Regions from separate parts of the Mesorhizobium sp. LCM 4577 genome, predicted to be linked through region 2. Evidence: predicted binding sites of a transcription regulator. Region 2 holds the regulator's gene; the other holds the start of a gene.
The links. The regulator PhoB, encoded in region 2, activates phosphate uptake and scavenging genes when phosphate is short. The targets are predictions, from matches to a motif close to TGTCATNNANCTGTCAT.
Positions count from the first base shown of each region.

Region 1: the regulator PhoB is predicted to act here: its motif matches at 2,618-2,634, upstream of phnC (phosphonate ABC transporter ATP-binding protein).

Region 1 covers NZ_MDDU01000009.1:54,950-59,376, forward strand. The annotation lists gene phnE (phosphonate ABC transporter, permease protein PhnE) at 1-572, opposite strand, end outside; gene phnD (phosphonate ABC transporter substrate-binding protein) at 629-1,537, opposite strand; gene phnC (phosphonate ABC transporter ATP-binding protein) at 1,679-2,536, opposite strand; gene LCM4577_RS13360 (DUF1868 domain-containing protein) at 2,681-3,391, opposite strand; gene LCM4577_RS13365 (GNAT family N-acetyltransferase) at 3,459-3,944, opposite strand; gene LCM4577_RS13370 (DapH/DapD/GlmU-related protein) at 4,172-4,427, opposite strand, start outside.
Region 2 covers NZ_MDDU01000056.1:52,705-60,929, forward strand. The annotation lists gene pstC (phosphate ABC transporter permease subunit PstC) at 1-717, shown strand, start outside; gene pstA (phosphate ABC transporter permease PstA) at 721-1,572, shown strand; gene pstB (phosphate ABC transporter ATP-binding protein PstB) at 1,569-2,372, shown strand; gene phoU (phosphate signaling complex protein PhoU) at 2,393-3,100, shown strand; gene phoB (phosphate regulon transcriptional regulator PhoB) at 3,118-3,807, shown strand; gene LCM4577_RS33455 (ROK family protein) at 4,133-5,368, opposite strand; gene xylF (D-xylose ABC transporter substrate-binding protein) at 5,635-6,675, shown strand; gene LCM4577_RS33465 (sugar ABC transporter permease) at 6,906-8,225, shown strand, end outside.

The DNA of each region.
Region 1 (4,427 bases), on a different contig from region 2:
CCGATAGCGATGATGGCCGCGACAGGGCCGATCGAGACGATGGCCGCGAACAGGCCGGCAATGACGATCTCGGGGAAGGCGCGCAGCAGTTCCATGAAGCGCTTGACGACGAGCCGCAGGATCGGACTCGGCGTCAGGTTGCGCGCGGCGATGAAGGAGAAGGGAACAGCGAAGACGAAGCCGATGAAAGTCGAGACCAGCGCCACGTTCACCGTGGTCAGCATCAGCTCGAAATATTCGGGGATGTAGAAGCCGCCCCAGACATAGACGCGGCCGAGCGGGAAGTTGAATTCCTGCGTGCCCTTGTCGTTGGGCGAGGCGATGTCGAACAGCGCCCGCCAGACGTCGTTCCAGTCCTTCGGGACCAGCCAGCTGAGGAAATCGAGGATATGCGGCAGCCGGTCGAAGAAGTGACCGGCATTGGCTTCGTCGGCGAACCACATGGTCGCGAACATGGCGACAAGCAGCAGGCCGACACCAAGCGCGGTGTAGAAGCGGCGCAGCGAGGTCTGGCGCCGCCAGGCTTCGGCCTGCTGGCGGGTGGCGTCGGAGTGAAGGGTCGCTGATGTCATGATCTGGACATGCAAAAAGGGCGGCGTTTCGAACGCCGCCCTTTTTCCTGATGCCTTTAGCCGCCGATAGCGGCTTTGCGGGCTTCGACGATGACGTTGTAGAAGTCAGGCTTCACTGGGACATAGCCGGTGAAATCGCCGCCCTCGACGCCTTCGAAGCAGGCTTTGTCCTTCGCCGGCAGGGCGGTGAAGAAAGCGGTCAGCTTGGCGGTCATGTCGTCGCCCAGCGCGGTGCGCACCACCAGCGGGCCGTTGGGGATCAGGCCCGAGCGCCACACTTCGACGAAGTCGTTCGGGTCGACGGCGCCCTTGGCGACTTCCTTGTGGAAGGTGCCGGAGGTGTAGCCGTTCTTGAAGTCGCCGATGCCCGAGGAGTCGTCCACCGCCACGTCGACCTTGCCGTCGCGCACGGCCAGCACGTTGTTCTCGTGGCCGCCGTTGAACTGGGTCGAAGCAAAATAGGTGTCGTTCGCGACGCCGGTGTCCTTCGGAATCRGCGTCAGCGGGATCAGATAGCCCGAGGTCGAGTCCGGATCGGCATAGCCGAGCTTCTTGCCTTTGGCCGACTTGATGTCGGTGATGCCGGAGGACTTCAGCGCCAGGCCGATCGAATAGTAGCCGGTCGAGCCGTCGGTCTGCTTGGTGGTGAGGATCGGGGTGACGGCGTTCGGGTCCTTGAGGTAGACGCTGGCATAGCCGGACGCGCCGAGCTCTGCGAAGTCGAGCGTGCCGCCGAGCAGGCCCTGGATGACGCCGTCATAGTCGGCGGCCGGGAACAGCGACACCTTCTCGAAGCCGAATTCCGACTTCAGGTGGTCGGCGAGGCACTGGTAGTTGCGCAGGCGGTCGGTCTCGTTCTCGCCGCCGAGGATGCCGACGCGGAATTCCTTGATGTCGGCTGCGTGCGCGGCGCTTGTCGCCATGGCGAGCAGCGAAACCGCCCCAAAAACCATCTTCCTGAACATTTCGATCTCTCTCCTGTTGTTCCGGCTGCGCGCCGGCGGCGTTCTGATTTTTCAAGTCTTGCCGTTGACGCTGGCGGGCGATCCGGGTTGCTCGGCTGAAATCCACGGTTTGCCCAGACCGCTGCGGCCGGGGCGGCGGCGTCAGTAGCCAGGGAAGGCTGGTTCGAGCGGTCCGGCGGATGCGGTGATCTTCGGCTTGATGGTCACGCTGGTCGACGTGATGGCCTCGGAGATCTCGGCGCCGCTGGCATCGGCGCCATAGACGGTGCGCACGGCGTCGCGGTCGAGATCCTGGGGGGCGCCGTCGAAGACGACCTTGCCGGCGGCCATGCCGATGATGCGGTTGCAATAGGCGCGCGCGGTGTCCAGCGTGTGCAGGTTGGTGACGACGGTGATGCCTTCGCGCAGGTTGATGTCACGCAGCGAATCCATCACCACCTTGGCGTTGAGCGGGTCGAGCGAGGCGATCGGCTCGTCGGCCAGAAGCACCTTGGGCTGCTGCATCATGGCACGGGCGATCGCGACACGCTGCTGCTGGCCGCCGGACAGCGTGCCGGCCGGCTGCAGCGCGGTGCGGGCGATGTCGAGGCGCTCGAGCGCGGCCACCGCCTCGGCGCATTCGGTGCGCGTGAACATGCCGAGCAGATTGGAAACCGTGGAGCGATGATTGAGGCGGCCGAGCAGGACGTTGGTCAAGACGTCGAGACGCGGCACAAGGTTGAACTGCTGGAAGATCATGGCGCAGTCGCGCTGCCAGCGGCGCAGCGGCGAGCCCTGCAGGCTGGAGACCTCGGCGCCGTCAAAAAAAATCGACCCTTGGCTGGGATCGATGAGACGGTTGATCATGCGCAGCAATGTCGACTTGCCGGCGCCGGAACGGCCGATGATGCCGACCATCTGACCGCGCGGGATCGAGATGTTGATGTCGCTGACAGCGGTGTTCTTGCCAAATCGTCGGGTTACGCCGCGGATTTCCAGCGTGGCCGATGATGCCGACATAGCAAAGCTCCGGTACGTCGCGGTTTCGAAGGTCCGTTAACCTTCGCTAGCGCAGGCGGATGAAGCTGGGGTGTCGGATTGATGTCAGTTTTGTTACGAGTCACAGGCTTGGCGCGGAATGCTGGTCTGTGTCGCTGATCGGCGTCAACCAAGCACCAGCAATTCCTCGAAATGCTTCATGTCCTTGAAACTGCAGAAGGCCGGGGGCCTGAGCTCGATCACCGGAGCCTCGCGCTCGAGGAAGGACAGGTAGTCATCGAACAGGTCCTGCCATGCCGCGGCCCGCTCGTCGGCGAGACGGCGGATCTGGTAGGCGAAGGTGATGTGGAAGACATAGGTGTCGTGGTCCGGATGGCGGTAGCCGAACGGCACTGACAGTGCGTCGCGCCAGGCCTTCAGGATCTGCCGATCGTCCTCGGTGGCGCCGGCGACGGTGAGGCCGGTCGGCACGACTTCYACAGTCTTGACCTTGAAGGGGRCGTGGCCTTCGAAGCCTTGCAGACGTTCGAGATAGAGGCGGGTCATGTCGTCGATACCGGTGTCGAGCGGCACGTCCGAAGGCCAGTAGGGAAGGCGGCGCCGGTATTCGATGATGCCCTGGAACAGCGTCATATGCAGGCTGGAGATCGGGGTGAAGGCGAGGCGATCGGCATCCGGCATGGCCAGCATGCGCTCGCGCACCTCGACAATGGCAGCTTGCGAAGGCGAGCTTTCGACCAGATGGCAGACGACGGTGTTGCCGGGTTCGAGGAGGAAGTTGCCGGCTGTGTCGTAACGGGTGCCGAGATGGGTGGGCGGCGTCGGATTGGTGCCTTCGAAAAATCCGGCGAGCGAGGGTTTGACTGTGTCGAGCATGGCGATCTCCTTGGGGGAAACGCCTCCTGTCCGAGTCATGTGTCAAGGGTATGAACCCCGCGCATCCCTACAGCATGCGGTGCATCACGAACGCGTCGACATAGCCTAGCCGCGGATGGTCGAATGCTTGCGGAATCGTGCCGACAATGTCGAAGCCGAGCCGCTGCCACAGCTTCACCGCGCGCTCGTTGCTGCTGATGACGAAGTTGAACTGCATGGCGCGGAAGCCGAGTTCGGCGGCCCTTTGCAAGGAATGCTCGCACATCGCGGTAGCAATGCCGCGCCCGCTCGAAGTCGTTGACGTGACATAGCCGCAATTGGCGACATGCGCGCCGCCGCCGCGCTGGTTGGCCTGGAGATAGTAGCAGCCAATCACATCGCCGGCTTCCTCGGCCACGAACACGTCGTGGCCATTGGAAAACCAGTAATCCAGTGCCTGGTCGCGGTTCCAGTCTCGGGGCAGCGCATAAGTTTCACCGGCTCGCAGGACAGGTTCGAGAATGGACCAGATCGCATCTGTATCGGCCGGTGTGGCGGGACGAATGGTCGGCACGATCAGGGTTCTCGCGCGAGATCGAAACGGATCAGAACCAGATAGCGGCAAGGATACTGCCAAGAAAGACCAGAACCACAAAAGCGGTCACAAGCGCCGGCTCCGCGGCGGTGGTCAGCCGGGCGGGGATGTCCTTTCGCAAGGGCTGCATGAACCCCTCAAACATCCCTTACTTTAGCATGCGCGCATGTTCGTGGACACACGCAAAAATGCGGACGCCCGGCTGATCAGCCGCCGTATTTTTCCAGGAACGCCTCGGCTTCCAGCTCGCGGAAATCGTCGAGCGCGGCGCGAAGCCTTGCGTGGTCCCAATCCCACCATGCAAGCGCCTGGTAGCGTTCGGCGGTGCGGCGGTCGAAACGCTCGCGGATCGGTTTTGCCGGCACGCCGCCGACGATGGTGTAGGGCGCGACGTCCTTTGACACCACGGCGCCCGCGCCGACGGCCGCGCCATCGCCGACGGTCACACCGGGCAGGATGGTC
Region 2 (8,225 bases):
GTCACCTCGGCCATCGCCATACTCATCGCCGTGCCGATCGGCATCGGCATCGCCGTCTTCCTGACCGAGCTTTGCCCGCGCCCGCTCCGCCGCCCGATCGGCATCGCGGTCGAGTTGCTCGCCGGCATTCCCTCGATCATCTACGGCATCTGGGGCCTGTTCGTCTTCGCGCCGTTCCTGCAGACGACGGTGCAGCCCTTCATCATCGGTCTCTTCCACGGCATACCGGGCCTCTCCAGCCTGTTTGCCGGTCCGCCCTATGGCATCGGCCTGCTGACCTCGTCGCTGATCCTCGCCATCATGGTGCTGCCCTTCATCACCTCGATCACCAAGGACGTGTTCGACACGGTGCCGGCGGTGCTGAAGGAATCGGCCTACGGCATCGGCTGCACGACCTGGGAAGTGACCCGGCGCGTCGTCATCCCCTACACCCGCGTCGGCATCATGGGCGGCGTCATGCTCGGCCTCGGCCGCGCGCTCGGCGAGACGATGGCCGTCACCTTCGTCATCGGCAACGCGCACCGCATCAGCGCCTCGCTGTTTGCGCCGGGCACGACGATCTCGGCGACCATCGCCAACGAATTCACCGAAGCCGACGGCGATCTCTATACATCCTCGCTGGTGTCGCTCGGCCTGATCCTGTTCATCATCACCTTCGTCATCCTCGCGCTCGCACGCTACATGCTGTTGCGCATCGATAGCCGCACGGGAGCCTGACCGATGTCGACTGCCCAATCGCTTCACCAAAGCCGCAAGCGCAAGAATGCCGTGATGATGGCGCTGTGCGTCATCGCGGCCGGCATCGGCCTGGCATGGCTGGCGCTGATCCTCGGCGCCCTGCTCTACAAGGGGCTCTCCGGGGTGAACCTGGCCGTGTTCACTGAAATGACGCCGCCGCCCGGCGATGCCGGCGGCCTGCTCAACGCCATCTACGGCAGCATCGTGATGACCGTCATCGGCATTGTCGTCGGCACGCCGATCGGCGTGCTGGCCGGCACCTACATGGCCGAGTACGGACGCTTCTCGAGGCTCACCACCGTGGTGCGCTTCATCAACGACATCCTGTTGTCGGCGCCTTCGATCATCATCGGCCTGTTCGTCTACGAGCTGATGGTGCGGCCGATGGGACACTTCTCCGCGATTGCCGGCGCCGTCGCGCTGTCGATCCTGGTGATCCCCGTCGTGGTGCGCACCACCGAGGACATGCTGAACCTTGTGCCCAACGCGCTGCGTGAAGCGGGCACGGCAATCGGCGCGCCGCGCTGGGTGGTGATCCGCTCCGTCGCCTACCGCGCGGCGCTCTCCGGCATCGTCACGGGCATCCTTTTGGCAATCGCGCGCATCTCCGGCGAGACGGCTCCGCTTCTCTTCACCGCGCTCAACAACCAGTTCTGGTCGAGCAATCTCAATGCCCCGATGGCCAGCCTGCCGGTGACCATCTTCCAGTTCGCTCTCAGCCCTTACGAGGAATGGCAGCAGCTGGCCTGGACGGGCGCACTCATAATCACCCTGACGGTTCTCGGGCTGAGCATCTTCGCCCGCAGCCTGACCGGACGCAGAGAGGACAGATGAAACCGATGTTGTCCACCGACCTGAACGTAGCCGAGACGACCGTCGAGAAGGCCAAGATCGAGGTCAAGAACCTCAACTTCTACTATGGCCAGTCGAAGGCGCTGAAGGACATCAACCTGTCCCTGCCGGAGCGCAGCGTGACGGCCTTCATCGGCCCGTCGGGCTGCGGAAAGTCGACCCTGCTGCGCGTGCTCAACCGCATCTACGAGCTCTATCCGAAGCAGACCGCGGAAGGCCAGGTGCTGCTCGACGGCAAGAACATCCTCGACCGCTCGCAGGACCTCAACCTGCTCAGGACCAAGATCGGCATGGTTTTCCAGAAGCCGACCCCGTTCCCGATGTCGATCTACGAAAACATCGCCTTCGGCGTCAGGCTCTATGAGAAGATCAGCAAGGCCGAGATGGACAGCCGCGTCGAGCAGGCGCTGAAGCGCGCCGCGCTGTGGAGCGAGGTCAAGGACAAGCTCAACGCCAGCGGGCTCAGCCTTTCCGGCGGCCAGCAGCAGCGCCTGTGCATCGCCCGCACCGTGGCGGTCAAGCCCGAGGTCATCCTGCTCGACGAGCCGGCCTCGGCGCTCGATCCGCTGTCGACGGCCAAGATCGAGGAGCTGATCGACGAATTGCAGGCCGACTATACGATCGTCATCGTCACCCACAACATGCAGCAGGCGGCGCGCGTCTCGCGGCAGACGGCGTTCATGTATCTGGGCGAGCTGGTGGAGTTCGACCGGACCGAGAAGATCTTCACCTCGCCCCGCGAGAAGCGCACCCAGGACTACATCACCGGCCGCTTCGGCTGAAGACATACGAGGACATCATCATGGCCGAACATACCGTCGCCTCCTTCGACGAGGATCTGAGGCAGATCAGCCGGCTCATCAACGACATGGGCGACCTTGCCGCCTCGATGGTCGGCGCCTCGACCAGGGCGCTGCTCGAAAGCGACAATGCGCTGGCGCAGCGCGTCGTCTCCGACGACGCCATCATGGACGCAAGGCAGCGCGAGCTCGACGACCGCGCCATCACGCTGATCGCCAAGCGCCAGCCGATGGCCGACGACCTGCGCAGCGTGGTCGGAGCGATCCGCATGGCGGGCGACCTCGAGCGCATCGGCGATCTCGCCAAGAACATCGCCAAGCGCGTCGGCTCGGTCGGCGTCAGCGCCGCGCCGCGCGACCTCACGCATTCGATCGATTCCATGGCGCAGATGGTGCTGATCCAGGTCCAGGGCGTGATCCAGGAATACACGGTGGGCGATGCCACGGCGCTGGCCAAGCTTCGCAACGACGACGAACGCATCGACGTCAAATACACATCCGTCTTCCGAGAGCTGTTGACCTATATGATGGAAGATCCGCGCAACATCACCGCTTGCACGCATCTTCTGTTCTGCGCCAAGAACCTCGAGCGCATCGGCGACCATGTGACCAACATCGCCGAGAACGCCTATTATGTGTTGACCGGCACGCAATTGCCCGCCAACCGTCCGAAGCAGGACGAGACGGCAATGTCGGCGCCGGCGGCCTGACGGAAAAGGTTACCCCGATGATCGCGCCACGCATCATGGTGGTGGAGGACGAGGAGCCGCTGGGGGTGCTGCTCCGCTACAATCTCGAATCCGAGGGTTACCAGGTCGAAGTGGTGACCCGCGGCGACGAGGCCGAAATCCGCCTTCAGGAAAACGTTCCCGACCTGCTCGTGCTCGACTGGATGGTGCCGGCGGTGTCCGGCATCGAGCTTTGCCGGCGCCTCAGGATGCGGCCAGAGACCGAGCGGCTGCCGATCATCATGCTGACCGCGCGCGGTGAAGAGAGCGATCGGGTTCGAGGTTTGTCCACCGGCGCCGACGACTATCTGGTCAAGCCGTTCTCGACGCCGGAGTTCATGGCGCGCGTCAAGGCGCTGTTGCGCCGCGCAAAGCCTGAGGTGCTGTCCAGCGTGCTCAAGGTCGGCGACATCGTGCTCGACCGCGAATCGCATCGCGTCTACCGCAAGAAGAGCGAGATCAGGCTCGGCCCGACCGAGTTCCGGCTGCTCGAATTCATGATGCGCCACCCCGGCCGCGTGTTCTCGCGCAGCCAGCTGCTCGACAATGTCTGGGGCGAGACGATCTATATCGACGAGCGCACCGTGGACGTCCATGTCGGCCGCCTGCGCAAGGCCGTCAACAACGGCCGCATGCCCGACGTCATCCGCACCATCCGCGGGGCGGGCTATGCGATCCGGGAGGATTAGGTTCGCCGTTCGCAGAATGACGCGTCCGCTACCGGATCGCATGCGTTGGCGAGTAGCCGGGACGGTCGTGCTTCGTCATCGACGGGCGGAGCAAGGAGCGTAGCGACGCAGCGCAGACCCGAGGATCCATTCCGTGACGTCGACGCGCTGCGGCGGCGCAGAATTCTGCTCGGCTGCGCCCGACGTCCGAGGTAACGGAATGGATTCCAGGGTCTCCGCGACGGAGCTTCGCTCCTGCTCCGCCCTGGAATGACGAAGCTTCGGGGCCTTCGCTAATCTCCGGTGTCCAGCGGGACACTCGAAACCAACGATCACTCAAAGTGGCTCAAGCGACGTGCTTGCCCGCTCTTGCCTGAACCCCCGGCGCGAAAATCTCCTGGTCGACGAAGGTCAGCGCGCGCATGGCGCAGCCTTCGCGGATCAGCGGCAGCTCGTTCGGCTCGGTGTCGAAGGAGATCGATTCCGAATGCTGGCCGCCGGCGGTCTGGGCGATCGCCTTCCTCAGCGCCGGCTCGATCAGGTCGAAGGCGGCCGCGCTGACGCCGACCATGGCGACGGGCGCCGGATCGATGAGGGCGAACAGGCTGCCGAGGCCGAAGCCCAGCGCCTCGCCGGCCCGGCGATAGGCCTCCCGCTCGGGACCTTCCTCGAGCCGGGCCTTCGCGGCAAGCGCGCGCATGTCGGCGTCGCCGACGTCCGTCGGCGCGGCATCCTCGCTTATGCCCATGGCGCTGCGCCAGATGGCGTAGTTGCCGGCATAGGCCTCCACGCAGCCGCGCCGGCCGCAGCGGCAAAGCGCGCCGCCCGGACGGTGGATCATGTGCCCGAACTCACCGCCGGAGGAATGTGTGCCGGTGAACAACTGGCCCTTTAGCACTAGGCCCATGCCGATGCCGTGCGACAACAGAATGGCGATGAAATTGTCGCGATAGCGGTTGGGGTCACGCCACTGCAGCGCCACCGCCATCATGTTGCAGTCGTTCTCCATGGTGGCTGGAATGCCGAATTCCCTCTCGAGGATGTCGGCAAAAGGAATGTCGGTCAGCGGCGTGATCGGCGACCACAGCATGGCGCGCGCGTGGGAATCGGTAATGCCCTGGATACCCATGGCGATGCGGGCGACGCTGCCGACGTCGAGGTCGGGATCCTGCAACCGACGCCGGACGATCGCCATGCATTCGCCGATCAGTTCTTCACGCGGCATGACAAGTGTGTCCAGGCGCTGCTGCTCCTCGGCAATCACCTGGCCGGCATAGTCGATGACGGCGACCGACAGGAAGTTCAGCGACAACACCACGGTCAGCACCGCGGCGGCTTCGGGGTTGAGCGCCAGGCCGATCTGCGGCCGGCCGCGTTTCAACGCCGTCGGCTCGCTGGCCTTGCTTTCGGTGAGAATGCCTTCCTGGATCAGATCGGCGGAAATCGCCGAAATGGTCGAGTGGCTGAGCCCGGTGGTGGCCGCGATCTCCGTCCGCGATGGCTGACCGGCGCGGCGCACGGCCGAAATCACCATGGCGCGGTTGCGCCGGCGCAGATCGTCGTGGCGGATTCCGACCGACATTGGCTGAAGTATTTCCTCCTGGTCATCACGGCTTGATGATGCCATGGGCCGCCGGTGACATGCTAGGGATACTGGCAGAAGCAGCCGACGCTGTCATTATTTATTGCGGAGCTCGAAAAAAAGTTCGCGGCACCTCAAAAACCATCAGAATCCGAGTTGACAGCGGCACAGCGTTGGATCAGTGTTTTTTCGAGGCTCGAAAAAAAGCCTCTGTGCCGGCCTTCGGGCCAGTCTGGGTCGCGCCATACGGGCGCAGGGAGGATATCATGAAGAAATTCGCAGCCGCCATCCTGGCGGGCGTTGCCATGTCGCTGACGCTGGCGTCGGTCGCCGAGGCGAAGGACAAGGTGATCGGCGTCTCGTGGTCGAATTTCCAGGAAGAGCGCTGGAAGACCGACGAAGCGGCGATGAAGGCCGCCATCGAGGCCGCCGGCGACAAGTATATTTCGGCCGACGCGCAGTCCAATCCGGGCAAGCAGCTGACGGACGTCGAAAGCCTGATCTCGCAGGGCGCCAACGCGCTGATCATCCTTGCGCAGGACGCTTCGGCGGTCGGTCCGGCAGTGCAGAAGGCGCTCGACGAAGGCATCCCGGTTGTCGGCTACGACCGCCTGATTGAGAACAAGGACGTGTTCTACCTGACCTTCGACAACAAGGAAGTCGGCCGCATGCAGGCCCGCGAGGTGTTCAAGGTGAAGCCCGAAGGCAACTACGTCTTCATCAAGGGCTCTGGCGCCGATCCGAACGCCGACTTCCTGTTCTCGGGCTCCATGGAAGTCCTGAAGGACGCGATCGACAGCGGCAAGATCAAGAATGTCGGCGAGGCCTATACCGACGGCTGGCTGCCCGCCAACGCGCAGAAGAACATGGAGCAGTTCCTGACCGCCAACGACAACAAGGTCGACGCGGTCGTCGCGGCCAATGACGGCACCGCCGGCGGCGTCGTCGCGGCGCTGACGGCGCAAGGCTTGGCCGGCACCGTTCCGGTCTCCGGCCAGGACGGCGACCACGCGGCGCTCAACCGCATCGCGCTCGGCACGCAGACCGTGTCGGTGTGGAAGGACGCGCGCGAGCTTGGCAAGAACGCCGCCGAGATCGCCTCGCAGCTCGCCGGCGGCAAGAAGATGGGCGATATCGCCGGCGCCAAGGACTTCACGACGCCCGGCGGCAACACCGTCAAGTCGCTGTTCCTGACCCCGATCGCGATCACCAAGGACAATCTCAACGTCGTCATCGACGCCGGCTGGATCAAGAAGGACGAAGTCTGCGCGGGCGTGCCCGCCGGCAGCGTCAAGGTCTGCAACTAAGTCTGCCGGCTCTCGATCAAAATCCTTGCGCCGCGGCAGGAGCGGTTCAATGAACCGCTCCTGTTCCTTGTTTACCGCAATCCCGAACGGAAAACCGCTACGCACTTTTCCTGGGATTGCTTTGAAGCCGCGGCGTTTTCTCAAAAAGATTTGTGTTTCCGCCCCGCGCGGATAGTTTTTAGGCTCGATTTCGGTATCCGCGTCAGACGGCAAGCCGGCGGGAGGACATCATGACCGACACGACGTCTACCACACCGGCAGACACTGCGCGGGCATCCGAACTCGGCGCCGTTGCCCGGTTCCTGAAGGCGACCGAGCTCGACACCCGCATGCTCGGCATGATCGGCGCGCTGCTGCTGATCTGGGTCGGGCTGCATGTGATCTCCAGCCTGCGGCTTGGCGTCAACCCGCTCGACTTCGACAGCCGCACCTTCCTCACGCCGCGCAACCTCTGGAACCTGTCGGTGCAGACCTCGGCCGTGGCGATCATGGCCTCCGGCATGGTGCTGGTCATCGTCATGCGCAACATCGACCTGTCCGTCGGATCGGCCGAAGGGGTGATCGGCATGGTCATGGGCTTCGCCCAGGTGCATTTCCTGGTTCGCTTCGTCGGGCTCGAGCTCGGCAACCCGTGGATCTGGATCCTGGCATTGCTGATCGGCCTGGCGCTCGGCCTCATCATCGGCGCCTTCCAGGGTTTCATCATCGCCTATCTCGAAGTGCCGGCCTTCATCGTCACGCTGGGCGGATTGCTGGTATGGCGGGGCGCTGCCTGGTGGGTCACCAGCGGCCAGACCGTTGCGCCGCTCGACGCCACCTTCCAGTTGATGGGCGGCGGCCCGGCGGGCTCGATCGGCGCCAAATGGAGCTGGGCCGTCGGCATCGTCGCCTGCCTGGCCGTGATTTTCATGCATTTCAACGGCCGCGTGCAGCGCAAGCGCTTCCGCTTCCCGCTGCGTCCCGTATGGGCCGAGACGCTGCTTGCCACGGTCACCTGCGCGATCATCCTGGGCGCGGTGTGGCTCGCTAACTCCTACCCGTGGCCGGTCGGCATCGTGAACCGCTACGCCGCAGCCAACAACATCACCGTGCCCGAGGGCGGGCTGTTCATCGCGCATGGCATCGCCATTCCGGTGCTGATGGCGGTCGCCGTCGGCCTGATCATGACCTTCGTCACCAAGCGCACGCGCTTCGGCCGCTATGTCTTCGCCATCGGCGGCAATCCGGAAGCGGCCAACCTCGCCGGCATCAACACACGCTGGATCACCATGAAGGTGTTCATGATCATGGGCGTGCTGGCGACGATCGCGGCGGCGATCTCGTCGGCCAGGCAGAATTCGTCCACCAATGTGCTCGGAACGCTGGACGAGCTGCTGGTCATCGCCGCGGCCGTCATCGGCGGCACTTCGCTTGCCGGCGGTTCGGGCACCGTGCTCGGCGCCATGCTTGGCGCGCTTCTGATGCAGTCGCTGCAGTCCGGCATGGTGCTGCTTGGCGTCGACTCGCCGCTGCAGAGCATCGTCGTGGGCGCCGTGCTGGTCGTCGCGGTC